DNA from 4 places in the Brevibacterium sp. CT2-23B genome. Region 1 is predicted to be linked to each of the others. Evidence: riboswitches for the same ligand, from Rfam matches in the RefSeq annotation. Region 1 holds a riboswitch; each other region holds the start of a gene.
The links. Region 1 has a riboswitch for thiamine pyrophosphate ahead of thiC (phosphomethylpyrimidine synthase ThiC). Riboswitches for the same ligand answer to the same signal wherever they lie in the genome.

Region 1 (6,032 bases):
TACCTGACGGCGGCCCAGCAACCTCGCGCGAGGTTGCTGGGCCGCCGTTAGGTAGTTCTGGGAGGAAACGGGCGCTGGGACTGAGGCTGGGAGCCGGCCGTCAGCGGTGGTGGCGGATGAGGGCGACCATGCGGTAGTCGAATTCCTGCCAGCTCGTGATCGAGGCACCGGACTCCATGGCCGCCTGGAAGTCCTCAACCTCGGTGCGATCGGATTCGAGCGGAATGTCGAAGGGCATCTCCACGTAGATCAGCCCACTGGCGTCGGTGTGGACGATGTCGAAACCGGCCTGCTTCGGGTCGAGTTCGTTGTTCATCACGATGAGCAGACGGTCCGCCGGCGCCTCGTATTCGGTCTCGATGCCATCGACATAGCCCTGCTGCGAACGCAGCTCACGCTGGGCCTGGATGACGAACGCCGAGTACGCGCCGATGCCGATGACCGGAATCCGTGAAGTCAGCGCTTCGGTGGCGACATCGATGAGCCGCGACCGGGCCTTGCGCCCCAGCGGCGACAGATCTCCGCCGGACATCGCGACCCCGTCGAAGCCGACGAGGGAGATCCGCCCGTCGTCGTGGTTGGGGTTGAGGATGGTGATGTCGAGGCCGAAACGCGAATACCAGGGGCGCGTCACCTCGGCGCTCTCTTCGTCCCACCACACGTAGAAGAGGAACGGCACGTTGATCCCGGCCTCCGAGTAGAAGAACGGGGGACGCCGCTCACCTGCGGTGACGTCGAAGGGAACGACGTTTCCCTCGATCGGGGCCGGGCAGGTGGCGAATGAGGTGAACGCGAACGGGTAGTTCACCGCACGGTTGAAATCGATGACGAGCGACCCGTCCTGATTCGGCACTCCGAGGTCGATGGTCCGCCACGCAGCGGTGGTGCTCCCGTTCGTCGAATCGTGGAAGTCCAGTTGGAGTCCGGTCTTCGGGCACCCGGTGGCGAGCAGGCTCACCTCACCGTGCGAGGTCTCGAAGGTGACGGTTCCCGCCGCCTGTGTCTGCAGCTGCAGGTCCTCTTGGGCGGTTTCGATGGTGTAGGTCTTGAACGGGTCGAACCTGGTGAACCGGGCGAGGAAGACGAAGTCCGGGTCCGGGTCGAAGACCGGAACCTCGAAGAACTTCCCGAGCAGCGGGGACTTCGAATTGCGCACACGCACGCCGAGGCGGCCGCCCCGATCGATGAGTTCGTAGAGGACGTTGCCGACGGTGAACCAGTTGAGCGAGCCGCCGTTCGGAAGCTTCGCGCTGAACCCATTCTCTTCCACGCGGACCTGTGGCTTGGCGGGCGCTGCTGCGTGCCAGTCGGATCCGCCGTCGGACCCCGCATCGGATCCGGCATCCGTTCCGGCAGAAGAGTCGGCACCCGCAGCGTCTGCCGCAGCCGCGCCCGCACCGGACTGGTCCATCACCCTCGGCAGAGTCGAGGTGTCGCTGGGCACGGCCGGGCTGGTCGCACGGGTCGGTCCTCCGCCGTTCACGCCAGAAGCAGCAACGGCACCAGCCGACTCACCGTTGCCGACCTTGCTGAGCAGGTCGAATGTCTCGGCTGCGGGGCCGGCCTTGATTCCGGTCTTCAGGGATACGGTCACCCAGCCGTCGTCGACGGTGAACGTGCCGGGGGCGTCGGTCCAGGTCGATTCGGCGTCGAGCCAGTGGAGTCCGACGACACTGAGCCAGCCGAACGGTTTCGCAAGGGCTGAGTTCCGTGAGTCGCGCCAGGTGTTCCACTCCGTCACGAACTGGTTCACGTCGAACACTCCTTGCCGTCGCTGGTGCGGTCGCAGGGTCGCTGCCCCCGCCTGATTCTCGGACCCGGTGGCAACCCGGCGTCTGAGACCTGATCTTCTTCACCTCCAAACTACCGCAAACGATAGGCTGGGGAAATGAATGAATCACTCCCGAGACCGGATGTGGCCGCGACGACAGCGGCTGACCTCGGCGACTTCGTCAGCGCATCTCCCAGCTCCTACCACGCGGTGGACACGGCAGCGAAACGCCTGGAAGAGGCCGGTTTCTCCCGCCTCGACGAGTCCGTTCCCTGGGTGCTGACGCCCGGAACCGGGCACTACGTCATCCGCGACGGCGCGCTCATCGCGTGGATGAATCCCACCGTCACCGAGGTGGCTCCCCGGTTCCGTGTGTTCGGCTCCCACACCGATTCCCCTGCGTTCAAACTTAAACCCGGCGGCGAGTTCACCGCCGAAGGCACCCGCCAGGTCGGGGTGGAGATCTACGGCGGGCCGCTGCTGAATTCGTGGCTCGATCGTGAGCTCGCCTTCGCGGGTCGACTCAGTCTCGCCGACGGCAGCATCGTGCTCGCCCGCACCGGGCCGATCGCCCGCATCCCGCAGCTCGCGATCCACCTCGACCGGCAGGTCAATGAGGGCCTGGCCCTGGACAAGCAGCGTCACACCGCTCCCGTCATCGGTCTGGCCGACCTCGCCGAGGCGGACATCATCGAACTGCTCGCCGCCTCTGCCGGGGTCGATGCCGAGTCCGTCGTCGGCCACGATGTCTACACCATTCCCGTTCAGGAGCCGGCCCTCTTCGGTGCCGCCGAAGAGTTCTTCGCCTCGCCGAGGCTGGACAACCTCCTGTCCGTCCATGCCGGCGTCACCGCGCTCACCCAGCTCGATGCCGACGGGCTCGACGGCATCCCTCTGTTCGCGGCGTTCGATCATGAGGAGATCGGGTCGAATTCGCGTTCGGGCGCGTGCGGTCCGTTCCTCGCCGATGTCACCGAGCGCATCGTCGCCTCCTTGCTGCCGCAGTCGACGCGCAGCGATTATCTCGCGTCGATGGCCACCTCGGTGTGCGTCTCCTCCGATGCCGGGCATGCTGCCCACCCGAACTATCCGGAACGGCACGATCCGCATGTCCGCCCCAGCCTCGGCGGAGGACCGCTGCTCAAGCTCAACGCTCAGCAGCGCTACGCCACGGATGCGGTAGGCGCCGCCGTATGGTCGCAGGCGTGCGCGGCCGCCGGGGTCGAGTACCAGGATTTCGTGTCGAACAATGCGATGCCCTGCGGGTCGACGATCGGACCGCTGACCGCAACCCGACTGGGCATGACGACCGTCGATGTGGGTCCGGCTCTGTACTCGATGCACTCGGCGCGCGAAATGGTCGCGGTCTCCGACGTCGTCGCCCTCGGTGCGGCAGCGAAGGCGTTCCTCCAGGGCAGCTGACCCCCAACCTGTCGCTCGAGGAGCCGCAGTTGTCCTCACTGCGTCATTCGTGATACGAACGGCACGACGCCACGGGAGCCCGCTGCAAGGGCTGAGATCGGACTGGATCGTCCGAGACCGTAGAACCTGATCCGGTTGATACCGGCGTAGGAAGTGAGGACTGCAGATGACTGCATTCACCCCTGAAACACCTGCCCCTGCCACGACTTCGTCTGACGCAGATTCGCACGACCAGTTCACCCTCAAGCAGTATCCGACGCATTCGCCGGCGTGGGTCGAGGACGAGGAACACGGCATCCGCGTTCCCGTGACCCGCATCGAGCTCGAGGACGCGAACGGTCGGGACAACGATCCCGTCGACGTGTACCGCACTGTCGGACCGGGCAGCATTCCGGAGGAGGGACTGCCCGCTCTGCGATTCCCGTGGATCGAGAATCGTCTCGACACTGAGACGTATGACGCCCGCGGCCACCGCATCGCCGATGACGGTCGTGCCGCCGTTCGCCGAGGTGCCCCGTCACAGCAGTGGAAGGGACGCAAACCGGTTCCGCGAAGGGCCAAGTCCGGCCGCACGGTGACCCAGATGCACTACGCAAGGCAGGGCATCATCACCCCGGAGATGCGGTTAGTGGCGCTTCGCGAGCAGTGCGATGTCGAACTCGTGCGCGCCGAGCTCGCCGCCGGTCGCGCGATCATTCCGAACAACATCAATCACCCCGAATCCGAGCCGATGATCATCGGCAAGGCGTTCCTCGTCAAGATCAACGCGAACATCGGCAATTCCGCGGTCACCAGCTCCATCGCCGAGGAGGTGCAGAAGCTGCGGTGGGCCGCGAAGTGGGGTGCCGACACCCTCATGGATCTGTCGACCGGCAATGACATCCACACCACCAGGGAGTGGATCATCCGCAATTCGCCGATCCCCATCGGCACCGTCCCGATCTATCAGGCGCTGGAGAAGGTCGACGGCGATGCGAACGCACTGACCTGGGAGATCTATCGCGACACGGTCATCGAGCAGTGCGAGCAGGGTGTCGACTACATGACCGTGCACGCGGGTGTGCTGCTGCGCTACGTTCCTCTCACGGCTGACCGGGTCACCGGGATGGTCTCACGCGGCGGGTCCATCATGGCCGGCTGGTGCCTTGCCCACCACGAGGAGAACTTCCTCTACACCCACTTCGATGAACTCTGCGAGATCTTCGCTCGCTACGATGTTGCTTTCTCGCTCGGCGACGGACTGCGGCCGGGTTCTATCGCCGATGCCAATGATGCCGCCCAGTTCGCCGAGCTCGACACTCTCGCCGAACTCACCGAACGCGCTTGGGCCCACGACGTCCAGGTGATGGTCGAAGGGCCCGGGCACATTCCGCTCCACCTCGTGCGGGAGAACGTCGAACGTCAGCAGGAGCTCTGTCACGGTGCGCCGTTCTACACCTTGGGTCCGCTGGTTACGGATATCGCGCCCGGATACGACCACATCACCTCGGCGATCGGGGCGACGGAGATCGCCCGCTACGGCACGGCGATGCTCTGCTACGTCACCCCAAAGGAGCATCTCGGGCTGCCCGACCGTGACGACGTCAAGACCGGGGTGATCACGTACAAGATCGCCGCGCATGCCGCCGATATCGCGAAGGGCCACCCGGGGGCGACGGCCCGCGATGATGCGCTGTCGAAGGCTCGATTCGAATTCCGGTGGCGGGACCAGTTCGCCCTCGGCCTCGATCCGGAGACCGCCGAGGCGTTCCACGACGAGACGCTGCCGGCGGAACCGGCGAAGACCGCGCACTTCTGTTCGATGTGCGGTCCGAAGTTCTGCTCGATGCGCATCTCCCAGGACATCCGCGACACCTACGGCAGCGCCGAGGCGCAGGAGGCCCTGGCGGGAATGCAGCAGAAGAGCCGCGAGTTCCTCACATCGGGCGGAGAGGTCTGCCTGCCCGATCCGACCGTCGGCCTGCGGGAAGGCTGAGTCCGGCTCCGGGCCGGATCCCGCCCGTCGGCCCTCAGAACAACTGAGGAACGGGGGCCCCGGAGAATCCTGGCCGCGGGCCGCGCTGCCCGCCATGCGAAGCGTGGAGCTCCGCTCCTCGTCAGCGTCGATCAAGGCGGAGCGCGCCTACTGGACTGTACACAGATCGACAGACGCGCCACGCCTTGAATGAGCAGTTCGGAGACGATGTAGGTTGACGGTATGAGCGAACTCCAGCGTGCCTTCGACGCGCACCTGCACATCATCGATCCGAGCCATCCGCTGATCGAGAACAACGGTTATCTGCCCGATCCGTTCACGGTCGCCGACTATCGCGCGCGACTGCAGAGCCTCCCCGATATGGGAGTCGAGGTTGCCGGAGGAGCCGTCGTGTCCGGTTCGTTCCAGGGCTTCGACCAGGGGTACCTCATCGAGGCGCTGCGCCAGCTCGGCGACAACTATGTCGGCGTCACCCAGCTGCCGGATGAGACCACCGATGATCAGATCCGACGCCTCGACGAGGCCGGCATCAAGGCACTGCGATTCAATATCGCCCGCGGCGGTTCGGCCACCCTCGATGCCCTCGACAGCTTTGCCCGACGGGTCCATGACCTCGCCGGATGGCACGCCGAGCTCTATATCGACGCCCGCTCCATCGATGAGGATCTCGCCGCACGCATCGTCTCACTGCCGGCGGTGAGCATCGATCATCTGGGCATGCACGAGGACGGGCTGTCCACCCTGCTGCGCCTCGTCGAGGCAGGAGTGAAGGTCAAAGCCACCGGTTTCGGCCGTGTGGAGCTCGATCCCGCCGAGGCGGTCCGTCGCATCGTCGACACCGACCCGACCGCGCTGATGGTGGGG
Region 2 (6,032 bases), on a different contig from region 1:
GCTTCACGGACGACGAAGTAGGCGGCAGATTCCACTGCGGGCGGAAATCTGCCTTCCGGCACGGTCACGAGGGTCAGCGGAATAGGACTGCGACCGGCGATCCTCTCGAGCACGGTTCGAAGACCATGGTCGTCCAGCGCAGTGGGATAGACCCGCCAGGCGACTTCCCGCATCTCGTCGATGAGGTCCTGGGACTGGACCAGCGCATCGTCGAGCAGCGCTTGGGACTTCGCCGGGTCAGAGGCACGCCTGGCTCGGGCGATGAGCACGGACAGGGAGACGACATTCTGCTGCACGCCGTCGTGCAGGTCCCGTTCGATCCGGCGTCGTTCCTCGTCGATGGCGAGCACGACTCCACGGCGGGTCGTCAGCAGCTCGCTGATGCGGGTGTACACGGCGAAGGGACGCTCCACCTCGACGAAATGAGCGTCGATGCGACCATGCGCCCAGCTTGCCGCCTCGGCCAGAGCGACGGCGCCGATGAGGTTCGCCGCCCCGTAGAGGACACCGACGAAGAGCGTGGGTTGCGAGATCGACCACATGTCGAACCCGATGTTGACCGCTCCCCCGATGAAGAATCCTTGGAAGAGCGATCCGAGAGTCACGACGAAGAATCCGCCGAGGAGGTTCGCGGTGGGAATGATGGCGAGTGCTGCGACCAAGCCGTTGCCGAGCAGGAACCGACGTTTGGTCGGCTCGTCGGCGAGGACGAGTCCGAACCCGCGAGAATGCCGAGCGAGTTCCCAGCTCCGCACCTTCGCGGCCATGCGTGAGGTGGGCGGAAGCACGGAGGCCATGAGCAGCGGCAGACACAGCAGACCGCCCCACGCGACGGCGAGTACGGACCGCGCCCACCGCGCGGTGAACATCCGTACTTCCGGAGGAAGGCGGGTGGACAGCGCGCTCGGCCAGGGCATGAGTCGATCGTAGCAACGCCTGACGCCGCCTCCCAGAGGTTCGGCCGCAGTCTCGGATTCCGGTTTTCCGCAATGGCACCTGCCGGTCGGCCGCACTGACCGTGCGCCCGACCGCGTACCGGCCCTGCCGTCTTGTGCCTAGCGTGGATGAGTATGGATCTCGCACTCGAGCTGCTCACCGCCACCCTCACCTCTCCGTGGGTGTACCTGCTCATCGCCGTGGCCGCGGCACTGGACTCGCTCGTGCCGATTGTGCCGTCGGAGACTCTGCTCATCACCGCTGCGACCTTCGCCGCGACGGGGCACCCTCACCCGGCAGGACTCGTCCTCGCCGCTGCCGGAGGGGCTCTCCTCGGGGACCTGGCGGCTCACCTCGTCGGCCGATTCGCTGCGACCGGGGTCGGCCGATGGCGACAGTGGGCGAGCATCGCGAACCTGCTCGACTCCGCCCACACGGTCTTCTCTCACCGAGGCGGGACCGTGCTCATCGCCGGCCGATTCGTTCCCGGGGGCCGCAGCCTGGCCACCATCGGCTCCGGTCTGCTCGGGTTCCCGATCCGCACTTTCCTGCTCTGGGACGGGATCGGCAGTCTCGCTTGGGCGCTCTATTCGACGGTGATCGGACTCATCGGGGGAATGATCTTCGAGGACCGGCCGCTGCTCGGAGTCGCCGTGGGCATCGGCATCGCCCTGGCCATCACCGGCAGCGCCGAACTCGTCCGCCGATTACGCCGGCGCCGCAGAGGACGCGCACGTCACCGATTCACCGAATTCCAAGCCCGAGATGTCACGATGGCAGGGATGTCTCAAACATATGTGTGGTACGTCAGCTACGGGTCGAACATGGCTCGCGATCGGCTCGCCTGCTATCTGCAGGGCGGGCGACCGCCCGGGGCGATGGTCACCTATCCAGGTGCCAGGGACGCAACACTGCCCCGCGCAGAAGCCGGGATCGAACTGCCCGGAACGATCTATTTCGCCGGCGAGTCCAAGGTGTGGGGCGGCGGCATGGCCTTCTACGATCATTTCCTCCCCGGACCGACCCCCGCCAAGGCCTACCTCATCACTGCCGAACAGTTCGCCGATGTGGCGGCACAGGAGATGCACCGACCGCCCGAACCGGACAGTCCACTGGAACGCCTCGTCTTCGATCTGGCAGCCGGCAGCTCCCACTCTCTGGGTCCGGGCGGGTACGAGACGCTGCTCGTCCTCGATGATGTCGACGGTGTCCCGATGGTCACGTTCACCGCCGCGCATCGTTCGTCCGACGTCGAACACGCTCAGCCGCAGGAGCCGTATCTGGCGATGCTGCGCACCGGCATTGCCGAAGTCAGAGCCGCTTCTGGGCTTCCCCTGCCCGCAGCTGCACAAGTGTGAGGTCGAGCAGCGGAGTCGCCACTCCCAGATCCTCCGCCTTGATCGACAGGTCGCCGAGGATGTGCTCCGTTTCGCTCGGCAGCCCTGCCGTCACATCCCGGTAGAGGGATGAGGTGAAGGCGGAACCGTCCTCGGTGAGCATCTTGATAGTCATGGCGTGGGAGGCTTCCGACACCGGGTGTCCTGCCGCAGCCGCCACGGCTTCGAGCTCATCGACGATGGCATACACGTGCGATCTGCCGCCGGCTTCCATGATCGCTCCGACCGGGGCGCGGAACAGGCAGGTGACGACTCCTGCCGCGGCGATGAAGATCCATTTCTCCCACAGCCCGTCGATGATTCCATCGACGGTCTGGAGTTTGAATCCGGGCACATCGAGCGCCTCGGAGATGCGTGTGGGCACTTCGGCGCCGTGGAGATCTCCGATGGTCATCACGGCCAGGTCGGTGAGCTGGACGACGGCTCCGTCCCTGATGGTGCCGACGATCTTGACGAACCCTCCGAGCACCTGTCCGGGGTATCTGCTCTGCAGCTTCTCGATCTGAGCCATGCCGTTGAGGAACGGAATGATCGTCGTCTGCTCGCCCACAGCCGGTCCGATATCGGCGATGACCGAGTCGAGTCCACCCGCTTTGACCGCGACGATGACGAGGTCGAAGGTTCGTGGTGCGGCTGTGAGTTCCTCAGCGGTGATGACATCGACCTGATTCGTCCGATCATCACCGGGTGCAGTGAAGCGCAGCCCCTCCGCGCGGACCGTCTCCGCCCGTGCCTGCCGGAGCAGGAAAGTGACATTGCGTCCGGCCTCCTGCAGATAGGTGCCGAACGCTCCGCCGGTCGCCCCCGCCCCGGCGATGAGAATCGACAGGTCGGCGCCAGCACCCATTCCGTCGGATGCGCTGTCAGCTGCTTGGGTCATTCCAACTCCTCCTTGAGCTCCCGCGCGGCCGCAGCGGGATCCTCAGCCGAGGCTATCGCACGGACGACGACGGCACGCCTCGCGCCCGCCTGACGGATCGCGTCCAGCCTCTCCCCGGTCGCGATACCGCCGATCGCGAACCACGGTTTGGCCGCCTCGGCGGCGGTGGCGGTCAGCAGCGCCGTCCCCACAGAGGCGCGGCCTGGCTTCGTCGGGGTCTCCCAGACCGGCCCGACACAGAAATAGTCGGTCTCCGGGTCCGCCTCGGCGGCGAGCGCCTGCTCGAGGGAATGGGTCGAGCGGCCGAGGATGACATCGGGTCCGAGCACAGCCCTGGCCTGAGCACTGGTGAGGTCGCCTTGACCGACGTGGAAGACGTCGGCGTCGGTCAGCAGCGCAACGTCGGCACGGTCATTGACTGAGAAGAGCTTGTCGTGACGGGTGGCGATATCTTTGAGGACCTCCAATGCCGCGATCTCGGCGCGGGCCTCGAGGCTCTTGTCCCTCAGTTGGATGATGTCGACACCTCCACGGTAGGCGGCGTCGAGGAACTCGGCGAGGTCGCCCTGACCGGTCCGGGCATCGGTGCACAGGTAGAGCTTCGCCTCTGCCAGTCGCGCCTCTCTCCAGGCTCTCTTCGTCTGCCGCGCTGCGGTGCGCGGTGGCATCTGTGTGGTCATGGTCATAGAGTAGAGGAGTTCGCGGGAGCCTCCCAACGAGGCTGAGAGGGCGTAGGAGCCGACCGTCAGACCTGATGCGGATCATGCCGCCGGAGGGAGAAGCTGTGAGAGTCATTGTCGTCGGCGCCGGGATCATCGGCCTGTCCACGGCCTGGTATCTGCGCCGCCTCGGTACCGAAGTCACCATCATCGATCCTGCGCCCGCTCAGGGTGCGAGCCATGCTGCCGCAGGGATGCTCGCTCCCGCCGCCGAGGTGGTCTGGGGGCAGACTCCCCTGTACCCGCTGATGCGAGCCTCCGCGCAGATGTATCCTCAGTTCTCCGCCGAGGTGGCGAGCGCCGCTGGCAGCGATCTCGGTTTTTCGGATGCCGGAACATTGGTGTGCGCCGGTGACCGAGCTGATCTGCAGGCTCTGCGGGAGCTGCGCGATGCACAATCGCGGTCCGGTTTCGCCACCGAGCTCATCACCGGCAGTGCTGCCCGCCGGGTTGAGCCGTCGTTGTCGCCTGCCGTCGCCGGGGCAGTCCACATTCCAGGCGATCACTCGATCGACCCCCGTCGGCTCACTGCCGCATTGCTGACTGTCCTGTCCTCTCACTCAGGAGGCTTCATTCGCCAGCGGGCGGCCAGCCTGATCAAGGACGGCGATACGACTGTGGGAGTCGCACTGGGCGATGGCCGCCGGTTGGAGGCCGATCAGGTGATCATCTGCGCCGGCAGCGCTGTGTCCGCGATCGTCGGTGCCCCGCAGCTGCCTCTGCGTGAGGTCTGGGGTGATGTTCTGCGACTGCGCGCCTCCGCGAAGGCGACTCCGCTGCTGAGCCGCACCATCCGCGGGCTGGTCAATGGTCGCCCCGTCTACCTGGTTCCTCGCCCGGACGGCGAGATCGTGCTCGGTGCCAGTTCGCGTGAGGACGGACTCTCCGGCACTCCGGCCGGGACGATTCACCGGCTGCTCGCCGACGGGCAGCGACTGGTCCCGGGCATCCTCGACGCGGAGATCACCGATATCACCACCCGTGCCCGGCCCGGTTCTCCGGACGACCTGCCGATGATCGGCCGCATCGATCCCGGCTGCATCGTGAGCACCGGGTATTTCCGCCACGGCATCCTCTTGGCCCCGTTCGGCGGCAGGCTCGGTGCCGAGCTCGCCCTGGGCGTCGCCTCCGACTGGCCTCCTGACGGGACGCTCGAGTCCGTGTCCCCACACCGCTTCACCACAGACCACACCAGTGCCTACCCGATGAGGAGCAACGCATGACCGACCACGAACACTCACCGACCATCGTCCTCAACGGCGCTCGCCATGAGCTGCCGGGTGCCACCTCGGCGCTCGACCTCATCGCCGACGTCACCGGACGGGAACTGAACCCCGATGGGACACCAGCCGACGGCGGCCGCCTGGGCATCGCCCTGGCCGTCGACGGTGAAGTCATCCGTCGCGGTGCCTGGTCCGACTACACCCTGGCCGACGGGCACACCGTCGACATCGTCACCGCTGTGCAGGGAGGTTGAGATGACCTGGACGATCGATGATGTGGAGATGTCGTCTCGCCTCGTGATGGGCACGGGAGGGGCGAGTTCCCTGAGCATTCTCGAAGACGCACTCGTGGCTTCGGGAACCGAGCTGACCACTGTGGCGATGCGCCGTTTCGATGCCGAGTCCCGCGACTCAGTGTTCACAATGCTCCAGCGTCTGGGTATTCGGGTGCTGCCGAACACCGCCGGCTGCTATACGGCCCGGGATGCCGTGCTCACCGCCCGACTGGCCCGAGAGGCGCTGGAGACGAATTGGGTGAAGCTCGAGGTCATCGCGGATGAGGACACCCTGCTGCCGGATCCCATCGAGCTCTTCGCCGCAGCCGAGGAGCTCGTCCTCGATGGGTTCACGGTCTTCGCCTACACGAACGACGATCCGGCCCTGGCGAAGCGTCTGGAGGACGCTGGCGTGGCTGTGGTGATGCCGGCCGGTGCTCCGATCGGCAGTGGGCTGGGCATCCTCAACCCTCACAACATCGAGACCATCGTCTCCCGTGCACAGGTGCCCGTCATCCTCGACGCCGGTGTCGGCACCGCCTCCGATGCCGCTCTGGCGATGGAGCTCGGGTGCACCGCGGTGCTGCTGGCCTCGGCGGTCA
Region 3 (6,032 bases), on a different contig from region 1:
TGGCGGGTGAGCGAATAGAAGCCTGCATCGTCGATGTCTTTGTCGCGGACCTGGACGATGCCCACTCCCCCGGCGACGGCGGCCTGCACGGTCTCGGCGACGCTGCGACCGGCCGCCTCGCATTGCGCGGAGTCGGTGACGAGGTAGAGGCGCGTGTCGATTCCGGCGAAGCGGTCGGTCGCGTCTGCTCGGTCGCTCACGGTCGCGCCGTCGTCGGCCGGGTTGTCAGCGATGTGGGCGGAACCGGCGGTCATGCCTGGACGCCTTCGCCGGCGGTTTCATTCGCAGAAGTGAGCGTGTCGAGGCCGATTCTCGCCTGTGCGAGTCGGTCACCGTCGACGGCGTGGAGTGCGTCGAGGAAGTTCACCGAGTAGCTGCCGGGCCCCTTCGCGCCATCGGCGGCGAGTTCCCCGGCGACCGCGAAGTGGGCGTGGGCGGCGACGACGGCTTCGAACTTCGCCGAGGCGGCCCCACCGTTCGCGGACTGCTCAGTGGCGTTGACGGCTGAGACGTCGGCGTCGGGGTCGGCGAGTCCGGCTCGGGCGGCGGCCAGGTAGGCAACGGTGACGGCACCGAGTGAGCAGCCGGTGCCGATGACGAGCGGCATGAACGCATGTCCACCTGAGATGCGGGCGACGTGGTCAGTGCCGTCGATGTGGGCGACGACGGCATCGGTGGGTCCGGAGACGGCGACGATGGCACCGGTCTCTCGGGCCAGCTTCGCGGCAGCGGGCAGGACGGCGTCGACTTCATCGGTGGAGTCGACTCCACGACCACCGAGTCCGACTCCGGCGAGTGCGGCGATCTCGGAGGCGTTGCCGCGGATGGCGGTCGGGTGATCGGCGGCGGCGCGGCGGATGCGGGAGGTGCGGAAATCGACGGCACCGACGCTCACGGGGTCGAGGACCCAGGGCTTGCCGGCGGCGTTGGCGACGTCGATGGCGGCATCGGCGGCGAGCAGCTGATGGTTCGAGGCCGTTCCGAAGTTGACGAGGATTCCGCTGGCGATCCCGGCGAACTGTCCGGCATCGGCCTCATGGTCGAGCATCGCCGGGGAGGCGCCGATGGCCAGGAGCACGTTAGCGCTGAACTGCTGCACGACGGTGTTCGTGATGCACTGGATGAGTGGATTGCTTGCGCGCAGATGCGCATTCGCAGAACGCAGGTCGAAGTCAACCATGACGATCCCTTCGCTAGTATGGCCCAGATCAGGTTCGATGGGTGTTCTCTCAGCCTCGGTGTCCTCCGTGCGCAGCGTCTTAGTGCGAACGGATCCTCATGAGGCACCCCATGTCATTGGCTCCGACTGTATCAGCCCGGTCGGACCCGGGCGACTTCATACTCTGCTTGGATGCTCAGCACCGACCGCTCGACTTAACGTCGCTGTATCAAGCTATGCATTGCGCGCTCGACGCTAAGGCGAGCGGTCGGCAGAGGGAGCTTCACGCCCCACTACCCGCGCCCGACGTACCTCTGTCCGCGGCGGCTGAGCGCGTCGATGACGACGGCGGTGAGCAGGACGAGTGCGGTGATGATCTGCTGCGCATCGGAGTTGAAGCCGATGAGGTAGAGACCGTTGTTGATCGCACCGACGACCAGAGCACCGAGCACGGCTGCCCAGGCGGTTCCTCGTCCGCCGAACAGCGAGGTGCCGCCGATGACAGCTGCAGCGATCGCATTGAGCAGGTCCTGCGTGCTCACCAGCGTCGATCCCGCATTTGTCGTCACACCGGTCTTGATGAAGCCGAACAATGCGGCCAGCACTCCGGCTGCCATGAACACGCTGATGCGCACCCAGGTCACGCGGATGCCGGCACGCCGTGCAGCTTCGACCTTGCCGCCGACGGCGTAGATGGAACGACCGTAGCGGGTCTTGCGCAGCACGAGGTCGATGATGATCGCAATGACGATCATGAGGAAGAAAGGCATCGCCAGACCGAAGTCCTGATTGACGAGGATGAGGAACCCGAACACGATCGCGGCCAGCAGCACGATCCGCACGATCACAGAGGTCCAGCTCGGAGCGCTGAGACCCTCCCGGTGGCGGCGCAGCTTCGAATAGATGATGCCGCCGCCGAAGCCGATGATCGCGACGGCGCCGAAGATATAGGCCCAGATCGCAGGAAAGTAGAAGCTGGCGAAGTCGAAGGCGAAGGTGTCCGACATCGACAGGTTCTTCTGCGTGCCCAATGTCGTCAGAGTCAGACCGGTGAACGCGAGCAGACCGGCCAAGGTGACGACGAACGCCGGGATGCCGACGACGGCGAAGAACCAACCTTGAATCGCGCCGACGACCAGGCCGAGCAGCAGCATGATGACCAGCGCCAAGGCCGGCGGCACACCTTGCCTTACCACCAAGACACCGAGCAGCGAGGCGGCCAAACCGCCCAATTGCGCCAGAGACAGATCGATCTCGCCGAGGAGCAGGATGAGGTTGATGCCGAGAGCCAGGATCGCGAGGAACGCGACCTGAGTGGAGAGGTTGACTAGGTTGGCCGGAGAGATGAAGTTCGAGTCGGCCGACTGGAATACGATGACGATGACGATGAGTGCGAGGATGACCGGGAACGACCCCAGCTGCCCCTCTTTGACCCGGCGGACGAAGGTGCCGATCACGCCTTCGGACGAGATCCGCTCATCGGTGATGAAGGAATTGCGGGTCATCGACGCTCACCCCTCCGTGCGGCGCGTTTGGTCACGACATTGTCGCTGGCTCCGGTGATCGCGGCGACCAGCACATCGGTGCGCTCGTCACCGGGGAAATCACCGGCGTCCTTGCCCAGCCGCAGCACGTGCACCCGGTCGCACACCGCCTGCACATCGGCCATATTGTGGCTGACGAGCAGCACGCCGAGGTCGCGTTCTTTGAGCCGTTCGATGAGGTTGAGCACTTCGGCCGTCTGGGCGACGCCGAGTGCCGCCGTCGGTTCATCGAGCATGACCAAGGATGGTTCGCCGAGGAGGGACCGGGCGATCGCGACCGTCTGACGTTGACCGCCGGACAGGGCCGCGATCGGTACGCGCACGCTCGGGATCTTTGCCGAGAGGCTGCGCAGCAGCTCCCAGGATTTGGCTTCCATCGTCACTTCGTCGAGGACGCCGCCGCGGGTCTTCTCATGTCCGAGGAACAGGTTGGCCACCACGTCGAGGTTCTCGCACAGGGACAGATCCTGGAACACTGTGGCCACTCCGGCTTTCTGTGCATCCTTCGGGGAGGAGAATCTCTGCGCCGTCCCGTTCATGATGAGTTCGCCGTCATCGGCGGCGTGGACTCCGGCGATGACCTTGATCAGGGTCGATTTGCCGGCGCCGTTGTCGCCGACGAGGCCGACGACTTCGCCGCGACCGACGCTGAGATGGATGTCGGTCAGGGCTTGGACTGCACCGAACCGTTTGTTGATTCCGCGCAGTTCGAGCACCGGCTCGCTGTCGCTGCCCGGCGTCCGCGTCGCCTCAGTTGCCGGGTCGGGTGTCTCTGGTGTCATCTGTTCCTACTTGTCGCAGTCGTTGACCCCGGCAGCCGGCGACCGGTGGCGGTCGCCGGCTCGAGGTCGGTCACGTCAGATTGTGAACGCGCACGCGCTCACTTCACGCCGGCATCGGCACAGAGCTTCTCCACCTTGCCTGTGCAGATGTCCTCGGCCTTGATCTGGTCACCAACGATGTCTTTGATGGTGTCGGTGGTGACGACCTTGGCTTCGACGAAGTCCGTGGGGGTGTCCTTGTAGGTCGTGCCCGCGTCGACGTCCTCGCCTGCGGCCAGGGCCACGGCGGCTTTGGCGGCGAACTCGGCCTGCGGTGGGATCGACTTGTAGATCGTGGCGTACTGGTCACCCTTGAGGATGTTCTGCAGACCGTCGACCTCGGCGTCCTGACCTGTCACGACGGGTTCGACCTTGGCTTTCTTCGTTGCGGCGATGACGCCGCCGGCGGTGCCGTCGTTGGCAGAGTAGATCGCGATCGGCTTCTCGCCCTTGCCCTGCAGCTGACCTTCGACCCACTGGCGGGCGTCGTCGGGGTTCCAGTCGAGGGTGTCGTGGCTGGCGGCGATGTCCACGCCTGCGCCCTTGAGGGTCTCTTCGGCGCCGGCCTTGAAGTCCGCGGCGTTCGGGTCCTTCGGATCACCATTGACCATCCAGACCGGTCCCGATTTTGGGTCGACGCCGGCGTCTTTGAGCCCGTCGAGGACGGCCTGGCCCTGCAGGTTGCCGATCTTCTTGTTGTCGAACGAGGTGTAGTAATCCGCACCTTCGAAGAAGCGGTCGTAGGAGATGACCGGGATCTTCTTCGCTTCGGCTTTCGACAGCGCGGATGAGACTGCGGAAGCGTCGACGGGGTCGAGGACGATGGCGTCGACGCCTTCGGTCACGGCCGCCTCAACCTGTTGCTGCTGCTGAGTCGCGTCCTGATTGGCGTTGCGGTATTCGACCTTCGCGTCTGGGTTGGCTTCTTTGAGGTATTTCTCGAAGTTCGGCTTGTCGAGCGACTCGTACCGGGTGGTCTTCGACTCGGGCAGCAGCAGCGCGATGGTGACGTCCCCGTCGCCGCCGGATCCGCTGTCGGCCTCGTCGTTTCCCTGGCCCTTCTGATTGCCGCAGCCGCTGAGCGCAAGAGCACCGATCGCGACGGAGGCACCGAGGAGCGCCAGCTTTTTGTGGGACTTAAGGTTGTGCCTCATTGTGAACCTTTCAATCTTTCTGACAACGTTGTCAGGCTGTTGAATATGATTCGCTGAACGCCGCCTGCTGTCAACTGTTTCGACAAAAATCTTCAGCGGGTGTACGGCGGCTCTTCACCGCTGCCACGAGCGATGACGCACAGCGCATTGTCGAAATCGGGCACGCCGTCGTCGACTCGATCGCGCCGGTTCGCCTCCCCCGCAATCGGGCCATCCCCTTCGCCGAGGCGGTCCCCGCCCTCGCCAGCATCGCTGGGTTCGCCACCGACCCGGAGTCGTCGGACCGCCTCGGCGGCGAGGGATTCGACGTTGCGATCGACGACGGTGACATCGAGGAGTTCGGCCGTGGGGAAATCGTCGATGCCGACCAGGGCCGGCCATTCGCCGAGGCGGCGGCAGGCGTCGATGGCGCCTTGGGTCACTGAGGCGGACAGGGTGATCAGGGCTCCGGGTGCGCTGCGGGAACCGAGCCAGGCGGCGACGACGTTCTTCGCGCTGGCTTCGTCGTGGGCGTCTTCGCGCATATAGGCGCGCCAGCCGACGCCGCGGCGGCTGGCGATGGCGTCCTGGATTCCCTGCAGTCGGCGGGTGGTGATGAGGCTGGGCGAATGGTCGCCGATGACGCCGAGTGCCATGTGCCCGTGAGCGAGCAGCTGTTCGGCCGCGAGGCGTCCCGCCTCACGGTCGTCGCCTGCGACGATGCTGATTCCAGGGCCTTCGACCGCTGGGTCGAGGGAGACGATTCGAGTGCCCGGCGCCGAGGCGGCTCGTGCGTAGGTCTCGGCCGCCTCGGGGTGGGCGCGGATGACGATGAGCCCGGTCAGGTCGTTGGCGAGGCATTCGTCGAGGAAGGCTTCCTCCCGGTCGGGGTCGTCTCCGACCACGGTCACCACCGGGCGCAGGTCGAGGGTTGCGAGCTCGGCTTCCACTGCTGCGAACGCACGGGCTTGGAAGGCATCACCGGCGTCGGAGAGGACGACGCCGATATAGGGTGAACGGCCTCCGGCACGCAAGCGTCTGGCCGTGGGGTTGAGGCGGAATCCGAGCTCTTCGGCGGCAGCTTCGACTTTCTCCGCCGTCGAGGCGGCAACGTGCTTTTCGCCGTTGAGGACGCGGGAGGCGGTTTTGATGCTCACGCCGGCACGCGCAGCGACCGTGGCCAGGGTCGGCCGATCGTTCTGCTTCGCCATGCGCACACCTTTGAGTCTGAGAACCGGTTCGTGAATCTGCGCATCGACGCACAGGCAACCGTTGGAATGATACTAACCGCTCGCGCAACGGACTCAGTTGTGCTGGCCTGTCACCGTCCGGTCGCCTTGGATGCGACAAGTTCAGCGATCAGTGTGCCCAATGC
Region 4 (6,032 bases), on a different contig from region 1:
GACCATGAGGATGAGGGCCACTGCGATCTTCGTCAGCGGATTGCACCGAGCCAAAGCGGTGGAACGCACCACGGGGATGAGCTGTCCCGGATCCTGTACGGCGACCTCGGGGGAGGGGCGAGAACGCACATCGAGACTCTCACTCACCGCGATCACCCGCCCTGACACGCGATTCCGACTCGTCGACGACATCGCGATCTGCACTCAGGCAGCCACCGAGCTCGAGGACATCGGCACCTATGGCCTCGAGGAACGCCTGATCGTGGCTGACCGCGACCACCGCGGAACCGTGTACCAAGGCATCGAGGAACATCTCCACCAACCCCGCCCACGTCAGCGCATCCTGACCGAAGGTCGGCTCATCGACGATGAGCACCCGTGGCCGGGGCGCCAGCATCGTTGCCACCGACAGGCGTCGCTTCTCCCCACCTGAGAGACTCTGCGGATGAGCCTGCGCCAACCCGGTGAGACCGAGTCCCTCAAGAAGCTCATCCACCCGTGCCTGCGACTCGGCGGCAGACCATCCGGCCAGTCGGGGGCCCAGCTCGAGTTCGGTCGCCACGCTCGAGGTGAGGAACTGGTGTGCCGGTTCCTGGAAGACCATGCCGATGTGCGCCGCCAGCTGCTTCGACGGCCAGGCGAATGGCCGGGCCCGTTTGGCTCCGTCCCGCAGGGGCGCCTCGGCGAGGACCTGTCCGGAGAATTCGGGCAGAAGGCCCGCCAGGGTCAGGGCCGTGGTCGATTTGCCTGCCCCGTTCGCACCGACGATTCCGAGTGCCTGACCGGCACGCAGGCTCAGGTCAAGGTCGGTCGCGGCGGGGGTGGCCATGCGCGGTCGAGCAACGCTGAGCCGATGGGTGCGCAGCAGAACCTCGCCGATGCGGCCCGACGTCCGATCGATTCCCGCGGTTCCGCCTCGGCGCGGGTCGGGGGAGTGCCGCGGCATCCAGATTCCGCAGTCGACGAGTGTGTCGGTCAGGTCCGGATCGGAGAAGATCTGCGCGGGCGGACCTTGGGCAGCAATGCCGTCGCGGCCGAGCACGATGACCCGGTCGACGTGATCGATCCACAGCTCGACCCGGTGTTCGACGACGAGCATGGTCGCCTGTGTCTCGGCCTGCACGGTGAGCACGGCATCGCGGACCTCGGTCGCTGAGGCGGGATCGATATTGGCCGTCGGTTCGTCGAGGACGATGACCTCCGGGGCCATCGCATGGATCCCGGCCAGAGCCAGCCGCTGCTTCTGCCCACCGGACAGAGCGGCACTCGGATGCTCCGGCGGCAGATCGAGTCCCAGCGCCTGCAGGGACTCGGGGACCTGAGCGTCGATTGTCTCGGACGGGAGTCCGAGGTTCTCCATCCCGAACGCCACATCATCACCGATGCGGGAGAAGATCACCTGAGAATCGGGATCTTGGAGGACCAGCCCGGTGCTGCCTCGGCGGGGATCCGGTTTCTCACCGCCGACGAGGAGTTCACCGGTGGCCTCACCCGATTCCTCGGGCAGGACACCGGCGACGGCGTGGAGGAACGTCGATTTGCCGGCCCCGGAGGCGCCGAGCAGCAGCACTTTCTCTCCGGCCGTGATCTGCAGATCGAGCGGTCCGACTGCCGGCTGGTCACGGTCGGTGTGTGTCCATGAGAAGCCGGCGGCCGTGATCGGCAGCGCCATCAGCGCAGTCGGCCTGAGGCGAAGGAGCTGAGCGCTCCGGTAGCCGCGATCGCCCGGTAGGCGAACCAGGCGCCGATCCCGGAGATGACGAGGCCGGAGACGATCGCGCAGACTGCGTAGATCGCCTGGAAGCCGAACTGCCATTCGGCGTTGTACATGATGTTCTCGCTCACTGCCATGAACGCAGCCGCCAGCATGCCCGATGCGGCGGTGACCCACAGGGTGAAGCGCTTGTAGCCGAAGGCGGCGAAGACGAGTTCGGCACCGAGGCCCTGCAGCAGACCCGAGAGCAGAACGGTTGCTCCGAAGTGGGAGCCGAGGACGGCTTCGACGATGGCCGCGATGAGTTCGCACAGGAGCGCGGCACCGGGTTTGCGGATGATCGCACCGGCGAGCGGACCGGCCAGCACCCAGAGCCCGGCGATGAGGCCGATCGACGGCGGGAATGCCTGGAAGGCGAGTTCGAGGACCTTCCAACTCAGCGCCAACACCCAGAACACGAGTCCCACGGCGATGCCGAGAACGGCGGTGGTGACATAGTCGACCACCCGCCACTGTTTGGATTTCGGCGCCGCGGTGAAGGCACGTGAAGGGGTGGGGGTGGTGTTCGGCGTGGTGGTTTTCGGCATTGTGCCTCCTCATTTCAAGGAGGGGTGAAGAGTCTCGACTTCCTTCGACGGTGCTAACCGCATCAGGTTCGAGGGTCTGCAGCTTCTTCTGCACTCTCAGCGCCCCTGACGGCGCTCCCCTGTCGTAGCCACCACTGTACAACAGGGGAGCGGGGCAGCGACCGGGATCCGTGGCGACGCGGAGGCCGGGGGTGGTCATCGAGGATTCACTTCCCGTTCCCATTCCCGTCGATGGGCCTCGAACAACCGGACACTACTGGTCAGTAGGAATGGGCGGGTGAATACGCATCGACTTAAGAGACCGCTCAGTGCCCTGTCCGCCGCCACCCTGCTCGCCGCTCTGGTGGCGGCCCCGGTGCCCGTGCGTGCCGAGCCATCTCTCGGTTCCGGAGGGGCGACCGCGACCCAGGGCGCGAAGGCCGACTCTGCTCAGACTCCGAGCCCTGACCGGACGGATTCGCCCGCCGAGGCGGACGCGGGGAGCGAGGCGATCACCGATACCGTGTTGCAGGTCGGGGCCGACTCCACGGCGCGCAACCTCTCGTGGATGAGCGAGAGTGCCGGTGGGGGAGAGGTCCGGTGGGCACCGGCTAGTGAGGTCGACGGCGGAAAGCTCCCCGCCGATGCTGACAAGGCTGAGACCACGGACTCGGGCCTTGCCACCGACCTCAAGCGTCACTTCAACCATGCGAGCATGACTAACCTGGAACCCGACACCGAATACGCCTACCAGGTCGGCAGCGACAAGGACGGGTTCACCGAGGTGCAGCAGTTCACCACAGGATCGTCCGGAGGCGTTGACGAATTCCTCGTCTTCGGCGACCCTCAGGTCGGCGCCGGAGGCGGAGATCCCGACGACGCGGCCGGTTGGGACCGGACCCTGTCCTCGGCAGCGGCCACCGCCGACGACCCGAGCTTCTTCTACTCGCTGGGAGACCAGGTCAACTCCGCCGGCAACCAAGAGCAGTACGCTCAGTACCTGGCACCGGAAGCGACCCGGACGATCCCGCAGGCGACGACGATCGGCAACCACGATGTGTCATCGAAAGCCTACGAGCAGCATTTCAACCGACCCAATGTCAGCCAGGACCACGGCGGTGGCGGCGTCATCACCTCCGGCGGCGACTACTGGTTCATCGAGGACGGAGTCCTGTTCCTCAACATCAACTCGAACAGTTCGGATATGGACGCCCACGCCGAGTTCATCGAGGAAGTCGTCGCCGAGCATGGTGACCAGGCACGGTGGACTGTGCTCGGGTTCCACCACTCGATCTATTCGACGGCCACGCACTGGGATGACCTCGATGTGAAGCGGCTGCGGAAAGCGATCCCTCCGGTCGCGGCCCGCAATGACATCGACCTCGTCGTCTCCGGCCACGACCACATCTATAACCGCACCTTCCTCATGGACGGCGAAGGCAAGCCTGTTGAGGGCTCCGAAGCGGGAGCCGAGGAAGAGAAAGAAGACGGGCAGACGCTCTACCTCACGCTGACCTCGTCATCAGGGTCGAAGTTCTATGACTACGTTCCCGGCCTCGACTGGGAAGGCAAGAGCGTCCACAACGACGTGCCCGCCTTCACGCGGGTCCGGGTCAGCGACGAGGCGCTGCGGGCGACGACCTATGAGGTGCCAGCAGGCGGGGCATCGGCCGATGGTGAGCGCGCGGAGGCGCAGGCCGCAGCCGAGCAGATCGACGATGTCGAACTCAGGCGCGCCGAGGCGGAAGAACCAGCCCCGGATGACGACGCGGAGGCCGATGCCGGTGCAGACGCCGGTTCCGGCGCCAGCGCGGGTGCCGACTCCGCGGCAGGTGCTGATGATGCAGGTGCGAATGATGACGCCGACAGTGCAGGAACGAGCGACGACGCGGACGCAGGTGCCGAGGATGCCGGAACCAGCGACGACGCTGGTACGGGTGGCACCGCCTCCGACAGCGCCGCCTCCGACGGTGCTGCCTCGGGTGGTGTCGGGTCTGACGGTACCGACGACGAGAACGGAACAGACTCGGGGACAGCAGATGCCGGCACTGCCGACTCCGGCTCCGAGGCAGATGCAGCCGAGGCAGATGCGACCGAGGCGAACGCCGCAGGAACGGGCGATGATTCGGATTCATCCGGGACCGCCTCGGCGAGTGGGGATGGAGACCTGCCCCGCACCGGCGGTGGGCTCGCACTGCCCTTGGCCGTCGGCGCGGGAGCGCTGGCACTCGGTGCGACACTTCTCGTGGTGAGCCGTCGCCGCCGAGGTGCCGGGCTCAGCTGATCGGCACAGCCGTGCTGATCAACCCGGCGCTGTCGATCAGCTCGGAACCACCATGACCGGACCCTCGGCGTGGTTGAGGACTCCGCGCGAGACGGATCCCAGCAGTGCGCTGCGGATCCGTCCGCGCCCACGGGTGCCCATCACCGTCAGCTGTGCGCGGGAGCTGATCTCGACAAGAGTCTCAGTCGGATCGCCGACCGGCACCGAGGTGGTCACCGTCAGATCCGGGAACTGCTCCGACAGCGTCGCGGCTTCCTTCTCGAGTGATTCGGTCAGCTGCCTCTGTCGACGCGCGGTGACCTCGGAGCTGAGTTCGAGGTCGGGGTACCAGTAGAGCCATTCCTCACCGGCCGGCAGCACCACGACGAGTTCGAGTTCCGTGCCGCGTAAGGCGGCCTCGGCGGCTGCCGTGAACATGGCGACCCGACCGGTGTCGGAACCGTCGACCGCGACGACGACTGGGCCGTTGCCGGCCGTTGCCGAGGCCGACCGTTCGGAAACGACGATCGTCGGGCAGTGAGCGTGGGCAGGCAGCGCCGTGGACACGGATCCGAGGACTCGACCCATGAAACCGCCGCGGCCGCGGGCGCCGACGATGGCGACCTCGGCATCGGCGCTGAGCGTGACGAGCGCACCGGCGGAATTGCCGGGTGCCGTGCGGAAGGACTTCTCACCGGAGTAATCGCGCAGAAGTTCGACCGCCTCGGCGAGGGTCTTCTCTGCTTCCTTCTTCGCCTTGTCATCCTCGGGTTCACTGGGGATGGAGGCCATATTCGGATAGATCATCGTCGGCAGCTCATACGCGGTGACGACGGTGAGAACGGTTCTGCGGCGTTCGGCCTCGACTGCGCCGTAGCGGACGGCTTGGGCGGCGAGTTCCGAGCCGTCGAAGCCGACGAGGACGCCGAGTTCGAGGTTGAGGCCGGATTCGGACGAACTGGTTTGAGCAGACATCTCGCACCTCTCGATCGGGGCCTGTCCAACCCAGACGCCGACGACGGCCCCGACTGGCGGTATCGTCCGCGTCGCTTTCAGTCTACCAAGAAGGTTCTACAACTTGTAGAAAAAACGTGGGGCGAGAAGGTCCGTCTCACCTGGGCGTGCATCCGGCTCAGACGCGGAAGCCCAGATGGGCCAGTGCGATGCGCAGGATATGGTCCTGGCCGTAGCAGAGCTCGCCGACGATATCGGGACGCATGGTCTCCTCGGGGGTCAGCCAATCGAGGCTGAGGGCATCGGCCCGCGGGGTGCATTCGCCGCGGACCTCCATGATGAAGCACATGGCGATCGCATGCTGGCGCGGATCGTGGAGGAGGGCCGAACCCTCGGTGGGGAAGTACTCGGCGATGTGGAACGGGCTGATCGCAGGCGGAATGACCGGCAGCGCCATCGGGCCGAGGTCGTTCTCGGCATGACGCACCAATGCGGTTCGGATCGTCTCGTGGAAGCGGATCCGCCCGCCTACGAC

Region 2: another riboswitch for thiamine pyrophosphate. It lies ahead of thiO (glycine oxidase ThiO); the one in region 1 lies ahead of thiC (phosphomethylpyrimidine synthase ThiC).
Region 3: another riboswitch for thiamine pyrophosphate. It lies ahead of HIM68_RS06475 (hydroxyethylthiazole kinase); the one in region 1 lies ahead of thiC (phosphomethylpyrimidine synthase ThiC).
Region 4: another riboswitch for thiamine pyrophosphate. It lies ahead of HIM68_RS15570 (ECF transporter S component); the one in region 1 lies ahead of thiC (phosphomethylpyrimidine synthase ThiC).

Annotation. Positions count from the first base shown of each region.
Region 1 covers NZ_JABBYK010000004.1:128,461-134,492, forward strand. Annotated here, with positions in the region: gene HIM68_RS11625 (DUF1684 domain-containing protein) at 101-1,753, opposite strand; gene HIM68_RS11630 (M18 family aminopeptidase) at 1,889-3,193, shown strand; TPP riboswitch at 3,255-3,362, shown strand; gene thiC (phosphomethylpyrimidine synthase ThiC) at 3,360-5,168, shown strand; gene HIM68_RS11640 (amidohydrolase) at 5,391-6,032, shown strand, end outside.
Region 2 covers NZ_JABBYK010000001.1:291,711-297,742, reverse strand. Annotated here, with positions in the region: gene HIM68_RS01380 (sensor histidine kinase) at 1-917, opposite strand, end outside; gene HIM68_RS01375 (DedA family protein) at 1,071-2,294, shown strand; gene HIM68_RS01370 (ketopantoate reductase family protein) at 2,248-3,213, opposite strand; gene thiE (thiamine phosphate synthase) at 3,210-3,893, opposite strand; TPP riboswitch at 3,905-4,008, shown strand; gene thiO (glycine oxidase ThiO) at 3,998-5,155, shown strand; gene thiS (sulfur carrier protein ThiS) at 5,152-5,409, shown strand; gene HIM68_RS01350 (thiazole synthase) at 5,411-6,032, shown strand, end outside.
Region 3 covers NZ_JABBYK010000002.1:298,247-304,278, reverse strand. Annotated here, with positions in the region: gene thiE (thiamine phosphate synthase) at 1-254, opposite strand, end outside; gene HIM68_RS06475 (hydroxyethylthiazole kinase) at 251-1,180, opposite strand; TPP riboswitch at 1,168-1,301, opposite strand; gene HIM68_RS06470 (sugar ABC transporter permease) at 1,453-2,664, opposite strand; gene HIM68_RS06465 (ATP-binding cassette domain-containing protein) at 2,661-3,485, opposite strand; gene HIM68_RS06460 (substrate-binding domain-containing protein) at 3,584-4,678, opposite strand; gene HIM68_RS06455 (LacI family DNA-binding transcriptional regulator) at 4,771-5,868, opposite strand; gene HIM68_RS06450 (hypothetical protein) at 5,979-6,032, opposite strand, start outside.
Region 4 covers NZ_JABBYK010000006.1:150,611-156,642, reverse strand. Annotated here, with positions in the region: gene HIM68_RS15580 (energy-coupling factor transporter transmembrane protein EcfT) at 1-129, opposite strand, end outside; gene HIM68_RS15575 (ABC transporter ATP-binding protein) at 140-1,672, opposite strand; gene HIM68_RS15570 (ECF transporter S component) at 1,672-2,301, opposite strand; TPP riboswitch at 2,324-2,432, opposite strand; gene HIM68_RS15565 (FN3 domain-containing metallophosphoesterase family protein) at 2,579-4,564, shown strand; gene HIM68_RS15560 (universal stress protein) at 4,601-5,518, opposite strand; gene HIM68_RS15555 (DUF4916 domain-containing protein) at 5,676-6,032, opposite strand, start outside.